3 regions of the Sphingomonas sp. NPDC092440 genome follow, and region 1 is predicted to be linked to each of the others. Evidence: predicted binding sites of a transcription regulator. Region 1 holds the regulator's gene; each other region holds the start of a gene.
What was found. The regulator LexA, encoded in region 1, represses DNA repair genes until DNA is damaged. The targets are predictions, from matches to a motif close to GTTCCNCNCTTGTTCT.
Positions count from the first base shown of each region.

Region 2: the regulator LexA is predicted to act here: its motif matches at 1,763-1,778, upstream of ACIQCS_RS08555 (protein ImuA).
Region 3: the regulator LexA is predicted to act here: its motif matches at 1,606-1,621, upstream of recA (recombinase RecA).

Region 1 is NZ_JBIVQA010000007.1:263,748-267,019, forward strand. It holds gene ACIQCS_RS14185 (PilZ domain-containing protein) at 1-201, shown strand, start outside; gene glp (gephyrin-like molybdotransferase Glp) at 241-1,425, shown strand; gene lexA (transcriptional repressor LexA) at 1,484-2,170, shown strand; gene ACIQCS_RS14200 (EF-hand domain-containing protein) at 2,175-2,870, opposite strand; gene ACIQCS_RS14205 (ComEC/Rec2 family competence protein) at 2,867-3,272, opposite strand, start outside.
Region 2 is NZ_JBIVQA010000004.1:163,269-166,540, reverse strand. It holds gene ACIQCS_RS08560 (DUF6504 family protein) at 1-1,072, opposite strand, end outside; gene ACIQCS_RS08555 (protein ImuA) at 987-1,736, opposite strand; gene ACIQCS_RS08550 (3-methyl-2-oxobutanoate dehydrogenase (2-methylpropanoyl-transferring) subunit alpha) at 2,043-3,272, shown strand, end outside.
Region 3 is NZ_JBIVQA010000002.1:460,329-463,600, forward strand. It holds gene ACIQCS_RS05155 (RNB domain-containing ribonuclease) at 1-212, opposite strand, end outside; gene recA (recombinase RecA) at 449-1,528, opposite strand; gene ACIQCS_RS05165 (MOSC N-terminal beta barrel domain-containing protein) at 1,704-2,420, shown strand; gene ACIQCS_RS05170 (response regulator) at 2,754-3,116, opposite strand; gene ACIQCS_RS05175 (response regulator) at 3,157-3,272, opposite strand, start outside.

The DNA.
Region 1 (3,272 bases):
CTGCGCGCGATCACGCCCCAGCTCGTCGAGTTCGAGACGCGCGCACCCTTCGCGACCGGCGCCCAGCTGTGGATCTCGCTGCCGAACATCGGCGGCGGCCCGGCCGCGGTGATCGAAACCGACGACCGCCACCGTTTCCTCTGCGAGTTCCGCCTGCCGCTGAAGCAGCACGATCTGGGGCGGATCGCCGGCCGGTCCTGAAGGCTGGCGCGGCGCGCGGTGCTGGCCTAGGCCGGATCCATGCCCGCGCTCCTCCCCGTCGCCGAAGCCCAGCGCCGCCTGCTGGCGCTCGCCGCGCCGGTGGCGGAGGAGGCCTGCCCCCTTGCCGAGGCGGCGGGGCGATGGGCGGCCAGGGACCTGGCGGCATTGCGCACCCAGCCCGCCGCCGATCTCTCCTCGATGGATGGCTATGCGATTCGCTTCACCGACCTGCCCGGCCCCTGGGAAGTGATCGGCGAGAGTGCCGCCGGCCATGGCTTTGGCGGCGGGATCGGCGCCGGCCAGGCACTGCGCATCTTCACCGGCGCCCCGCTCCCGCCCGGCGCCGACACCGTGCTGGTGCAGGAGGAAGCCGCGCGCGACGGCAGCCGCCTCGCCCTCGCCGGCGACGGCCCGCCGCATCCGGGCAGCAGCGTTCGTCCGCGCGGGCTCGATTTCACCAGGGGCGACCTGCTGATCCGCGCCGGGGAAGCGATCTCCCCCGCCCGGCTCGCGCTCGCCGCGATCGCCGGCCATGCCGCCCTGCCCGTCCGCCGCAAGGTGCGCGTCGCGCTACTTTCGACCGGCGACGAGCTGGTGCCGCCCGGTGCCCCGCTCGGCCCCGACCAGATCCCCGAGACCAACCGCCTGCTCCTCGCCGCGCTGCTTGCCGGCCTGCCGGTGGAGCTGATCGACCTCGGCATCCTGCCCGATCGCCGGGACGTGCTCGAAGCCGCGTTCCGCGCGCTCGATTGCGACCTGCTCGTCACCACCGGCGGCGCCTCGGTCGGCGATCACGACCTGGTTCGCCCCGCGCTCGAGGCGGCCGGTGCCGCGATCGATTTCTGGAAAGTGGCGCTGCGCCCCGGCAAGCCGATGATGGCCGGCCGGCTGGGCGATGCCGCGGTGCTCGGCCTGCCGGGCAATCCCGTCTCGGCCTTCGTCACCGCGACGCTGTTCGTCCGCCCGCTGATCGCACATCTCGCCGGTGCCGCCGACCCGCTGCCGCGTACCCGCACCGTCCCCCTGGGCGAGCCCCTGCCCGCCACCGGCGCCCGCGCCGACTATCTCCGCGCCGAGCTGATCGGCGGCCGCGCCCATGCCGCGACGATCCAGGACTCCTCGATGCTGCGCACGCTGGCGCGCGCCACCTGCCTGATCGTCCGCCCGGCGGGGGCCCCGGAGGCGAAAACCGGCGACTCGGCGGAAATCCTCGACATCGCTTGACAAGCAGGCGGAACATTGCAAAAACGTTCCCAGTCTGTTCCAGACCGGGAGAAACTGGATGCTCACGCGCAAGCAGCACGAGCTCATCTGCTTCATTGCCGATCGGCTTGCCGAGACTGGCGTGTCGCCTTCGTTCGAGGAAATGAAGGAGGCGCTCGACCTCAAGTCGAAGTCGGGCGTCCATCGGCTGATCTCGGCGCTGGAAGAGCGCGAGTTCATCCGCCGCCTGCCCAACCGGGCCCGCGCGCTCGAAGTGCTGCGCATGCCGGAACGGGGCGAGGCGAAGAAGCCCGCAAGCCCGAAGAACACGGCCCCCGTGGCGTCAACTTCGTCAACTTCCGCGACACCTCCGGCCCCCGCCAACGACGTGGTCGAGATCCCGCTGCACGGCCGCATCGCCGCCGGCACGCCGATCGAGGCGCTGCAGGATTCGACCATGCTGCCGGTGCCCGCCGCCCTGCTCGGCGCGGGCGAGCATTATGCGCTCGAAGTGGCGGGCGATTCGATGGTCGAGGCCGGCATCCTCGATGGCGATTTCGCGCTGATCCGCCGCACCGAGACGGCCCGCGAGGGCGAGATCGTGGTGGCGCTGATCGACGAGAACGAGGCGACGCTGAAATATTTCCGCAAGGAAGGCGGGATGATCCGGCTCGACCCGGCCAATCGCGACTATAATCCGCAGCGCTACCGCCCCGACCAGGTCCGCGTGCAGGGCCGCCTCGCCGGGCTGCTCCGCCGCTACTGACGGCTCAGGCCAGGAACTCGGCCCAGGCGACCCTGCCGTCGCCATTGCGGTCGAGTTCCTGAAAGGGCGCCAGATCGGGCTGCTCGCCGCGAAAGCGGAACAGGCTCCAGGCCGCCGCATATTCGCCCGGCATCAGCATGCCGTCATGGTCGGCGTCGAGCAGGTCGAATCCTGCCCGGAACATCCGCAATCGTTGCGCCGCATATTCGGCGAAGCTCACCTTGCCGTCCTTGTTCGCGTCGGCCCTGGCAAGGTCGAAGTCTCGCGCCGAGAGGATGAAGGGCCGAATGCCGCGCACCTCCGGCATCGCGGCACGGCGCAGCGGCAGCGCCAGCACCCGATGGGGCGCGCAATCGATACCCGGAGCCTGCGGGCGAGGACCAAATTCGTCGGGGGTCAGCAGCCCGTCATGATTGCGGTCGATCGCGGCGAAGGCCGGCCGCAGGTCCGGTGCGGTTGACATCGCACCGGGAATGGCGAGCGCCAGCGCCGCGAGCATCGCGGCCGCGGCGATGGGCCGGGACCAGCGGCGCAGGGCCGGCACCGCCCTCGCCTCGCGGGAAAGGCGCGCCTCGACGAAGCCCCGCACCACGTCGCTCGCGGTGCGCCCTTCGGCACGGCACTGCGCCATGAAGGCGCGCTTCACCGCATGGGGCAGCCGCACTTCGATCGTATCGCTCTTCTTGGGAGGCCGGATCATGAAGGGAAGAGAAGCGCGATCCGGGCCGAAAGCGAGGAATTTCGTGTCCCGACAGCAGGAATTGCACCCGGCACATGAAATGGCTGGACCCTGGGCGGATCGAGCCAGGGATGGCGGCCGGCCCCGCGCACCATGGTCACGCGCCCGCCGGCAAAGGCGATCGCCACCCCGCCGGTCTTGGCCAGTGCCGGCCGGTCGAGCTTGAGCCAGCGCGGGGCGCAGGCGGCCGGCAGGCGCCGGTCGCTGATCATCACGTCGACGCTGCGGCACAGCGCCGTGAATTCGGCCCAGGGCAAGGCATAGCCGCTCCGTGTCGCCGCCACGCGCCAGACGCGGCCACCGGCCCGATGCTCGATCATGCACAGGTCCAGGCTGCACCGCGCGCCCGGCTGATCGGCAAGC
Region 2 (3,272 bases), on a different contig from region 1:
CGCCGTCGCGGCTGGGCCGGGCCAGGCCGATGCGGATGCGCTGCGGCACGCCGTCGATGCGCTCGGCGACGCACTCGAGCGCCTGCACGCCCAGCCCCTTCGCCTCGAGCGCGGCGGCGAGGCGCGGGGTGAGCACGCCCAGCCAATGCGCGATGGCCTCGGCAGTGGCGATCGGCTCGGCGAAGCGCTGGCGGACGGCGATCGCCTCGGGCGGGATCACCGGGTCGAGCGGCTCGGCGATGCGGCCCAGCGCCTGGTCGAGCCGCAATGCCGTGCCGCTGCCGAAGCGGCGGACGAGCGGGGCGCGGGGCAGGGCGGCGAGCTGGCCGATCCGTTCGACGCCCAGGCGCCTGAGCAGCTCCACCGCCGCTTCGTCGATGCGCAGTGCCGGCATGGGGAGATCGGCGAGCGCGCGCGCCTGCTCGCCGGGCGGGCAGATGCAGCTTCCCCGGTAGCGGGCGAGCGCCCAGGCGGCGCCCGGCGTGTCGGCGATGGCGATGCGGGCGGCGAACCCGGCGCGGGCGAGCAGGCGGGCGATGTGCCGCGCCATCTTCTCCTCGCCGCCGAACAGGTGCGCGGTGCCGGAAAGGTCGAGGAACAGCCCGTCGGTGCCCGACAGCGCCGCGACCGGCGACCAGCGCCGCGCGGCGAGGATCGCCAGGCGCTTCAGCGCGGCGAGATCGCCCTCGGGATCGGCGGGGCGGATGTCGAGCCCCGGCACCTGCGCGCGCGCCTGGGTGACGGCCATGCCGGGCCGCAGCCCCAGTGCCTGGGCGGCGGGGCAGGCGGCGGCGATCTCGATCCGGCTGCCGCTGCGGATGGACGTGACGAGGGGGGCGTATAATTCCTCCCCCAGTTCCTTCCCGAGCCGAGCTGGGGGAGGAACTGGTTCATCCGCCTGCGCCCATTTCGCGCCCGGCCGCCAATGGCCCTCATGCTGGGCCGGCTTGCGCAGCGGCGCCTGGGGCGCGGCGAAGGCGCGCGGATCAGGCCGCGCGGCGGGGGGCGCTTCCGCCCGCCACAGCCTTTCGATGGGCCATAGCGGGAGGAAGAGCGCAGCGACCCGTTGCATCGCATGCCTCCACGATCGTCTCGAAACCCTCGCCCCCCTTTTGCCGCGCCAATTCGAGCTTCCAGCGCGGGCGGCCGACGCCGGCGACCGGCAGCGGCGCCGAGGGCGCGCAGGTCACCCGCCAGCGCGTCACCGCCGCCGAGGGCATGCCGATCGGATCGCTGCCCTCGCGCGCGGCGCGCTTCAGCAGCAGCGCGATCGTCCGCCCGCCCTCCGCCGCCAGCTGGAGCCGGCGCGTCGCAGTCATGTCCGCGCGCCTGGCCTCGCCGATCACCGCGCCCAGGCCGCGATGGCGCAGCCCTTCCTCCATGATCGCGAGCAGCTCGGCATCGTCCTTCGCCTCGGCATAGATCAGCCTTTTGGGATCGAGCCCCGACTGGGCGAGGCCGGGCGCGAACAGGTCGCGCCGCCGCACCACCCAGAGCACCGGGCCCCAGGCGCGTGCCGCGAGCCCGGCGAGGAACAGGGTGGCCGCGCAATCATCGGCCATGTCGCTCGTGCCCGCCGCCGCCTCGTGCAGCGCATCGAGCCTGAGACCGCCATCGGCAAGGCGCGAATCGATCGCCTCGATGCCGAAGGGCAGCGAAGGCCGCCGGCGGAATCCACCGGTCTCGAGACCGCGCAGCGTCTCGCGCAATTGCTTCAGGACGGCAGGATCGGCCATGGGGCACGCGACTCGAAGAATAGAATGTTCCCATTCTGTTCCTTATTGCCGACGAGTCAATTGCCATTCCGCAGCGCGTGCCTAGGCTCGGCCCCAATTCGTCGTTTCCAGGGAGCCGGCCTCCTGGGAGGCAAGCGCCGCAGCGACGGATCCGTCTGGATTTTTCGTCCCGAATTCCCAGCATTTCGCCCGGCATTTCAGGTCAGCACCTCTGACCTACTTGCGCGGACCGTTGAAATTTTATAACAATGGCGTGAAACGTGATTCCCGCGCGTTTGGCGACGGGAGCCTATGTCCGGAGAGCCCATGTCGAGCGAGCGCGATCGCGCCAATCTGCCCCCGCTTGCGCTGCACGTGCCCGAGCCGCGATTCCGCCCGGGCGACGAGGCGGACTTCAGCGACATTATGGTGCCGGCGGCCGGCGTTACCCGCCGTCCCGACACCGCCGACCGTGCCGACAGCTTCCACGAGCTGGCATATGGCCTGGTCCGCGTGCTCGACGATTCGGGGCAGGCGGTCGGCCCCTGGGACCCGCGGCTCGACGCGGACGCCAAGCGCCGCATGCTCCGCGCGATGGCGCTCACCCGCGCGTTCGACGAGCGCATGTTCCGCGCCCAGCGCCAGGGCAAGACCAGCTTCTACATGAAGTCCACCGGCGAGGAGGCCGTCTCGATCGGCGCGGCGATGGCGCTGGCCGGCGACGACATGTGCTTCCCCTCCTATCGCCAGCAGGGGATCCTCATCACGCGCGGCTATCCGATCGTGCAGATGATGAACCAGATCTATTCGAACAAGGCCGATCCGCTCGAGGGCCGCCAGCTGCCGATCATGTATTCGTCGAAGGAATTCGGCTTCTTCTCGATCTCGGGCAACCTCGCCACCCAATATCCCCAGGCGGTCGGCTGGGCGATGGCGAGCGCGGCCAAGGGCGACACGCGCATCTCCGCCACCTGGTGCGGCGAGGGGTCGACGGCCGAGGGCGATTTCCACTCGGCGCTCACCTTCGCGACCGTCTACAAGGCGCCGGTCATCTTCAACGTCGTCAACAACCAATGGGCGATCAGCTCCTTCTCGGGCTTTGCCGGGGCGGAGGCGACGACCTTCGCGGCGCGGGCGATCGGCTATGGCATCGCGGGTCTCCGCGTCGACGGCAATGACGCGCTCGCCGTGTACGCGGCGACCGAATGGGCGGCCGAGCGCGCGCGGACCAACCAGGGCCCGACGCTGATCGAGCATTTCACCTATCGCGCCGAGGGCCATTCCACGTCCGATGATCCCACGGCCTATCGCTCGGCCGGTGAGCCCAATGCCTGGCCGCTCGGCGACCCGATCCGGCGGTTGAAGGAACATCTCATCGCCATCGGCGAATGGGACGAGGAACGCCACGCCGCCCAGGATCTCGAGCTTGCCGAGCTGGTCAAGGCCTCGCAGAAGGAAGCCGAGAAGAACGGCATCCTCGGCCACGGCATGCACCAGCCCTTCGAATCGATGTTCGAGGGCGTGTTCGAAGAGATTCCCTGGCACCTGAAGGAACAG
Region 3 (3,272 bases), on a different contig from region 1:
GCGAAAGCCTGGTCGAGATCGGTGGAGCTCGCCGGATCGAGCGTGACCAGGGGAAGCTCCGTCCGGTCCGCATGCTCCGTCGGCACGCGGCGCGCCGCGGCCTGGGCGGCGGCAATCACCTCCGGGGGAAAGGCTTGCGGGACGTGGAACTGGTCGCGGATGGCGGCAAGGCCGCCGGCCAGCACGCGATCGGGATCGAAAACCGCCTTCATCGCCCGCGACTATAGCGCCCGCCGCGGATCGGGAAACCGGGATCGCAGGGCGGCGCACGCTCTTTTCCCGCCCCGGACATGACAAACGTCGCGCACGCAAGGCATCGCGCGCGTACCCGGACGCGAATGCCCGGACGCGAAAGACCCGGCGCGGGGCAACGCGCCGGGTCTTCCCATGGGTCTCAGCCCGTGACCGCCGCCGCACGCATCACACGCGGGCGCGGCCTGAACATGGATCAAAGATCGTCGTCACCGCCATCGGCGTCGGGCCCGGTCATCAGGCCCTCGGCGACCTTCTCGGTGCGTGCCCGGATCGCCGCTTCGAGACGCTCGCGCAGCTCGCCATTCTCCTTGAGGAAATTCTTGGCGTTCTCGCGGCCCTGGCCGATCCGGACGCTGTCGTACGAGAACCAGGCGCCCGACTTCTCGACCAGCCCGGCCTTGACGCCGAGGTCGAGGATCTCGCCAATCTTGGAGATGCCCTCGCCATACATGATGTCGAACTCGACCTGCTTGAACGGCGGTGCCACCTTGTTCTTCACCACCTTCACGCGCGTGGTGTTGCCGATGATGTCCTCACGGTCCTTGATCTGGCCGGTGCGGCGGATGTCGAGGCGGACCGAGGCGTAGAATTTCAGCGCGTTGCCGCCAGTCGTGGTCTCCGGATTGCCATACATCACGCCGATCTTCATGCGCAGCTGGTTGATGAAGATCACCATGCAGCGCGAGCGGCTGATCGATCCGGTGAGCTTGCGCAGCGACTGCGACATCAGCCGGGCCTGGAGGCCGACATGGCTGTCGCCCATCTCACCCTCGATCTCGGCGCGCGGCACCAGCGCGGCGACCGAATCGACCACCAGCACGTCGATCGCGTTCGAGCGGACCAGCGTATCGGTGATCTCCAGCGCCTGCTCGCCGGTATCGGGCTGCGAGACGATCAGCTCGTCGATGTTGACGCCCAGCTTCTTGGCATAGACCGGATCCAGCGCATGCTCCGCATCGACGAACGCCGCGACACCGCCACTCCGCTGCGCTTCGGCGATGACGTGCAGCGCCAGCGTGGTCTTGCCCGAGCTTTCCGGCCCATAGACTTCGATCACGCGGCCACGGGGTAGCCCGCCCACGCCGAGCGCAATGTCGAGCCCGAGCGACCCGGTCGAGATCGCCTCGACCTGCATCGCCTCCTTGGAGCCGAGCTTCATCGCCGACCCCTTGCCGAATGCGCGGTCGATCTGCGCGAGGGCGGCGTCGAGCGCCTTCTGCTTGTCCGAAGAAATCGCCATGTTGCCGTCAATCACCTTGAGCGAAGCTGCCATTGGAAGTCCCCGTCGCTAGAAGGTTTGGCTCGCACCTTCAACCTGTGTTGGAAGCCGTGTATCGCGTTTGTTCTCTTGGAACAAGAGCGGAACGGAATTTTTTGTTCCATAATCGTTCTACCCCTTCAGAAGGCCGCGATTGCCCTTCCCGCTTCCCGTCGCTAGCCGGGGTGCCATGTCCCGCATCGTCGGCCATGTCCGCGCGCTCAATCGCTTTCCGGTCAAGTCGATGGCCGGGGAACGGCTCGACATGGCGGAGCTCGACTGGCAGGGAATCGAAGGCGACCGCCAATATGCGTTCGTCCGCGCGGCCAATGGCACGCGCTTTCCCTGGCTCACCGCGCGCGAGGTGCCCGCGATGGTCCTCCACCGGGCGCGCTTCGACGACCCGGCCCGCCCCAAGACGAGCGCGGTGACGGTCGAGACGCCCGAGGGCGCGACGGTCCCGCTTCGCGATCCGCTGCTCATGGCGCAGTTGGAGGCAGCCGCAGGCGAACCCGCCACGCTGATCCAGGTGGCGCGCGGCATCTATGATTCGATGCCGGTCTCGATTCAGACCAGCGCCGGCCATGCCGCGCTGGAAGCCGCGCATGGCGAACCGCTGGCGATCGATCGGTTCCGGATCAACCTGATCGTGGAGAGCGATGCGCCCGCCACCGAATGGCGGGGCCGAAGGCTGGCGTTCGGCCGCGAGGAGGACGGCGCGATGGTGCAATGCGCCGATCCGATCGCGCGCTGCGTGATCGTGACGATCGATCCGGAGACCGGAGTGAAGGAACCGCGCGTGCTGCGGACCGTCGCGCGGAATTTCGGCAATGCCTATGGCGTTTACGCAGGGCCGGCCCGGCCGGGGCTGATCCGGCTGGGCGACACGGTGCGGCTGCTGGATTAGGTCGGTTCGCGCAACGACGCGACGCCGCGACGAAGAAGACATTGCTCACGCGGAGGCGCGGAGGCGCGAAGATGTTGCGCACGCGGTTGGGGCATGCGCCGCGTCGGCGGCTGGAAAATGGGAGCTTTGTCGTGGAGGGCGCCGCTGGAGCGACGCAAGCCATCTTCGCGTCTCCGCGCCTCCGCGTGGACCCCTCTCATTCTTCTTCGTCGCGTCGTCGCGTCGTTGCGCGAAACAATTTCTGCCAGATGCGCCCGTATCGCACCCTCGCCTGAGATCCCGGCGTTCGCCGGGATGACGGCCGTGGAATGGGGAAAAGAGGAAAGCCGGCGCTCAGTCCGCCGCGACGAGGCTGTCGAGCACCTTCTCGACACTGTCCATCGTGAACGGCTTGGAGAGCACGGGGCGGTCCCGATAGGCTTCCGCGATCATGTCCCCCGCCCCACCGGTGGCGAGCACGAACGGAATGCCGCGCGCCGCCAGCGCATCGGCGATCGGCCAGCAGGTCTCGCCACCGCGCAGGTTGACGTCCATCACGGCCGCGTCGATGCCGCCCGCCTCGACCAGTTCCAGCGCCGAGGCGACACTGTCCGCCATACCGGCGACGATGCGATCGAGCGCATCGAGAAAGTCCTCGAGCATCATCGCAATGAGCGGCTCGTCTTCGACGATCAGGATCTTCTGGGGCCCCGGCATGGCCGCTCCCATCGCAGGAAAATCGCGAAACGCCAAGTATTTATTTGGGCAAAAGCACGTCGCGCGCGGCTTCCGCAAGTTGCTGCACCGAAAAGGGCTTGGGCAGGAAGGCGACTTGCTCCAGGTCAATCGACTTGCGCAGCTGTTCTTCGGCAT